Regions from separate parts of the Aminobacter sp. BE322 genome, predicted to be linked through region 1. Evidence: riboswitches for the same ligand, from Rfam matches in the RefSeq annotation. Region 1 holds a riboswitch; the other holds the start of a gene.
The links. Region 1 has a riboswitch for S-adenosylmethionine ahead of metA (homoserine O-acetyltransferase MetA). Riboswitches for the same ligand answer to the same signal wherever they lie in the genome.
Positions count from the first base shown of each region.

Region 1 (2,387 bases):
GACCGTTCATCTCGCCAAGGACAAGCGCGGGCCGGCACTCAAGCGCGTGCGCATCAAGGAGATGGCGGAGGCGGCCGCCACAGCCTGAGGCACCCGTGCGCTGACGGAGCAAGTCCGCGATGCATCGCACGGCTGGCAGGCTCAACGGCCGCGGACGCGGCCGTGAACCGAGCGGCTATTTGCCGATATTCTCCAGGTCGTACGGCGTGGTCTGGTAGACCCGGTTGATCCAGTTGCCGAACAAGAGATGCGCGTGCGAGCGCCAGCGGTTGAGCGGCCGGCGCTGCGGATCGTCCCCAGGGTAGTATTCGTGCGGCACCGCGATCTTCACGCCGGCGGCGACGTCGCGGTCGTACTCTTCCTTGAGCGAGGTTGAGTCGTATTCGATGTGGTTGAACATGTAGAGGCGGTTGCCGGCCTGCTCGGCCAGCAGGCTGGGGCCGGTCTCCTCAGATTCCATCAAGAGCTCCAGGCCCGAGCCGTCGGGAATGTCTGCGGCGCGCACCTCTGTCCAGCGCGACACCGGAATGGCGAAGTCGTCGGAGAAGCCGGCGAGATAGGGCGAGGCCGGGGCATTGTTGTTGTGGCGGAACACGCCGAAGGCCTTGTGCTCCAGCGTGTGCTTGGGGACGCGGTGGAAGTGCCATGCGGCCGCCATTGCGCCCCAGCAGATGAAGAACGGCGAATGGACGTTGGTCTTCGTCCAATCCATTATCTGCTGGAGTTCGTCCCAGTAGGTCACTTCCTCGAAGGGCAAAAGCTCGACCGGCGCGCCTGTGACGATGAAGCCGTCGAACTTGCGCTCCTTCACCTCTTCCCAGGTCTGGTAGAAGGCGATCAGGTGGTCTTCGGAGGTGTTCTTGGCCTTGTGGTTGCCGATGCGCACCAGCGTCAGTTCCACCTGCAGCGGGCTCGCGCCGATCAGGCGGGCGAACTGGGTCTCGGTCCGCACCTTGTTGGGCATGAGGTTGAGCAGCCCGATCTGCAGCGGGCGGATGTCCTGGCGGAGCGCGGTCTGCTCGTCCATGATGGACACGCCCTCTTTCACCAGCACTTCGCGGGCGGGCAGCTGATCCGGGATCTTGATCGGCACTGTGCGAACTCCAAACAACAAAAAACCGGCATTGCTGTCGCAAAGCCGGTTTACGGATCGCAAACGGCCCTTTAGCGACTTGTTTAACGTGGCTGCAAGCCGACCGGCCAAATCACCACGGATCGAGGCCTAGCTATTACGCCTGGCAACGGATTGCGTCAACCGTGACCCAATCGTCCGGCCAGGGCGGCCGCTTTCGCCGGTTTTCCTCGACATTGCCGGCCCCGAGGGGTATTTCCGCTGCGGCCTCCGCCCGGAGGCGCCAATCCAGGATTTTCGACATGACCAAGGCACCTGAGCAGATTCGCCCCGAACCCCGCGCCGGCATCATGGACATCGCAGCCTATGTCCCCGGCAAGAGCACCGCTCCGGCGGGCGTCGCCAAGGTCCATAAGCTCTCGTCGAACGAGAATCCGCTGGGCGCCTCGCCGCATGCCATCGAGGCGGTGAAGAAGCTCGCCGAGAAGATGGAGTATTATCCGGACGGGTCGTCCTCGCGCCTGAGACAGGCGATCGCGGCGGCCCATGGGCTCAACCCTGCCAACATCCTTTGCTCCAACGGCTCGGACGAGGTGATCGGCCTGCTCGCCCAGAGCTACCTCTCGCCGGGAGACGAGGCCGTCTACAGCGAGCACGGCTTCATGGTCTACAAGATCTACACCCAGGCCGCCGGGGCCACGCCGGTCGTCGCCAAGGAAGATTCCGAGAAGGCCAGCGTCGACAACATCGTCGCTGCAGTGACGCCGAGGACCAGGATCGTCTTCCTTGCCAACCCCAACAACCCGACCGGCACCTACCTGCCGTTTGAGGAGGTGCGTCGCCTGCATGCGGCGCTGCCGAAGAACGTGCTCCTGGTGCTCGACGCCGCCTATGCCGAATATGTCCGGCGCAACGACTATGAGGCGGGCGTCGAGCTGGTCGCGGCCAACGAGAACGTCGTCATGACCCGCACCTTCTCGAAGATTCACGGGCTGGGCGGCATGCGCATCGGCTGGATCTATGCGCCGTCGCACATCATAGACGTGCTCGAGCGCATGCGCGGGCCCTTCAACGTCAACGCGGCGGCGATCGAGGCCGGCGTGGCGGCAATGGAAGACCGCGGGCACGTCGAACGCACCATCGCCCACAATGCCCAGTGGGCGGAGTGGCTGGTCAATGCGTTCGAGAGGCTCGGACTGCGCGTCACGCCCTCGGTCGGCAACTTCCTGCTGGTCCACTTCCCCGATGACGGCAAGCACTCGGCGGCGGCGGCCGACGAGTATCTCACGGCGCGCGGTTATATCCTGCGCAGGGT
Region 1 covers NZ_JBNPXB010000005.1:79,619-82,005, reverse strand. Annotated here, with positions in the region: gene J2X50_RS09965 (ABC transporter ATP-binding protein/permease) at 1-88, shown strand, start outside; gene metA (homoserine O-acetyltransferase MetA) at 176-1,093, opposite strand; SAM riboswitch at 1,145-1,222, opposite strand; gene hisC (histidinol-phosphate transaminase) at 1,375-2,387, shown strand, end outside.

Region 2 (2,387 bases), on a different contig from region 1:
AAGAAAAGGGGCGCCCCGGTCGACCGGAGCACCCCTTGCTTGTCTTCCTGCTCTGCCTGCCTGCCGGCTTCAGCGGGTGGCCTTCAGCGCATCGCCGATGTCGTTGAGCAGGTCGTCGGCGTCTTCGAGGCCGACCGACAGGCGCAGCGTGCCGTCGTCGATGCCGAGTTCGGCGCGCGCCTCGTCGGTGAGGTTCTTGTGCGTGGTGGTCGCCGGATGGGTGATCAGGCTCTTGGAGTCGCCGAGATTGTTCGAGATCAGGATGATCCGGAGCGCATTCTCGAAGGCGAAGGCCGCTTTCTTGCCGCCCTTGACGTCGAAGCAGATCAGCGTCGAACCGCCCTTCATCTGCTTCCGAACGATGTCGGCCTGCGGGTGGTCGGCGCGGCCCGGATAGATGAGGCGCGAAACTTCCGGCCGGCCGGCGAGGAAGTCGGCGATCCTGCCGGCGGTCTCGGTCTGCTGGCGAACGCGCAGCGGCAGCGTCTCCAGGCCCTTGAGCAGCGTCCAGGCATTGAACGGCGACAGGCTCGGACCGGTGTGGCGGAAATAGTCGTGCAGGTTCTCGTCGATCCACTTCTTGTCGGAGAGGATCACGCCGCCCAGGCAGCGGCCCTGGCCGTCGATGTGCTTGGTGGCCGAGTAGACGACGATGTGGGCGCCGAGTTCGAGCGGCTTCTGCTGCATCGGCGTGGCGAAGACGTTGTCGACGACGACGCGCGCCCCGATCGAGTTGGCGAGCTGGGCCACGGCGGCGATGTCGACCACCTCGAGCGTCGGGTTGGTCGGGCTTTCGAGGAAGAAGAGCTTGGTGTTGGGCTGGAGAGCCCTTTCCCAGTTCTCGATCCTGGTGCCGTCGACCAGCGTCGCCTGGATGCCGTACTTGGGCGCCAGCGTCTCGACGATCCAGCGGCAGGAACCGAACAGCGCCCGTGCGGCGACGATGTGGTCGCCGGCCTTGAGGCTGCAGAGGATGGCGGCGGCGACCGCGGCCATGCCCGAGGCGGTGGCGCGGGCGTCCTCGGCGCCTTCGAGGGCGCACATGCGCTTCTCGAACATGTCGACGGTCGGGTTGGCGTAGCGCGAGTAGATGAAGCCCTGCGTCTCGCCCTTGAAGCGCGCCTCGGCGCTTTCGGCGCTGTCGTAGACATAGCCCTGGGTCAGGTAGATGGCTTCGGACGTCTCGCCGAATTCCGAGCGGAGCGTGCCGCCGTGGACGAGGGTGGTCTGGGGGTTCCAGTTGCGTGTCTTGTCGGTGGTCATAGCGACTTCCAAATACAAAAAAACCGGCCGCGAGAAGTCGCAAACCGGTCCAACTGCGGCCCTTTAGCGACTTGTTTAACGTGGCTGCAAGCCGACCGGCCAAATCACCACGGGATAAAGGTCCTTTAGACCCAAGCCCGGCTTGCGTCAATCGCGGGCTCGACTAAACGTTTTGGGCCACGCGCATGGTCCGAAGGCCGGGTCCATGGGCATCGAGCGCCGCAGCGTCCTTGCCGCACGGTCGGGCCGGCGTTGTAGAGGAGTTGGCCAATGCGGCAGTCGGGCATTCTTCCTGACCAGGACATCGCGGCTTTGTTCGCTTCGGGCGCGCTGGCCGCGCCACCTCTCGAGGCTGACCAGGTCCAGCCGGCGAGCCTCGACCTGCGCCTCGGCGCCAAAGCCTTTCGCGTGCGCGCCAGCTTCCTGCCGGGGCCGGGGCATCTGGTGCAGGCCAAGCTCGACCGGCTCAAGCTGCACGAGATCGACCTGGCCGACGGCGCCGTTCTGGAGACCGGCTGCGTCTACATCGTGCCGCTGCAGGAGGCGCTCAACCTGCCTGCCGACATCTCGGCCTCGGCCAACCCCAAGAGCTCGACCGGCCGGCTCGACATCTTCACCCGCGTCATGACCGACCGCGGCCAGGAGTTCGACAAGATCCCGGCCGGCTATGTCGGCCCGCTCTATCTCGAGGTCAGCCCGCGCACCTTCCCGATCGTCGTGCGCAAGGGCTCGCGCCTGTCGCAGATCCGCTTCAGGAAGGGCAATGCGCTATTGTCCGAGGCCGAGCTGCATGCGCTGCATGCCTCCGATCGGCTGGTGGCCATCGATCCGCCCAACATTTCGGGCGGCGGCATAGCGCTCTCCATCGACCTCGGCGGCGAGCCGGGCAGCATCGTCGGCTATCGCGGCAAACACCACACCGGCCTGGTCGACGTCGACAAGCGTGCCGCTCAGGCGGTCGTCGATTTCTGGGAGCCGATCTACAACCACGGTTCGGGCGAACTGGTGCTCGACCCGGACGAATTCTACATCCTCGTCAGCCGCGAGGCCGTGCACGTGCCGCCGCTCTACGCCGCGGAGATGACCCCCTTCGATCCGCTGGTGGGCGAATTCCGCGTCCACTA
Region 2 covers NZ_JBNPXB010000013.1:68,727-71,113, reverse strand. Annotated here, with positions in the region: gene J2X50_RS17825 (O-succinylhomoserine sulfhydrylase) at 70-1,263, opposite strand; SAM riboswitch at 1,307-1,384, opposite strand; gene J2X50_RS17820 (2'-deoxycytidine 5'-triphosphate deaminase) at 1,534-2,387, shown strand, end outside.
Region 2: it holds a riboswitch for S-adenosylmethionine, as region 1 does, so the genes downstream of both, J2X50_RS17825 (O-succinylhomoserine sulfhydrylase) here and metA (homoserine O-acetyltransferase MetA) in region 1, are expected to answer to the same signal.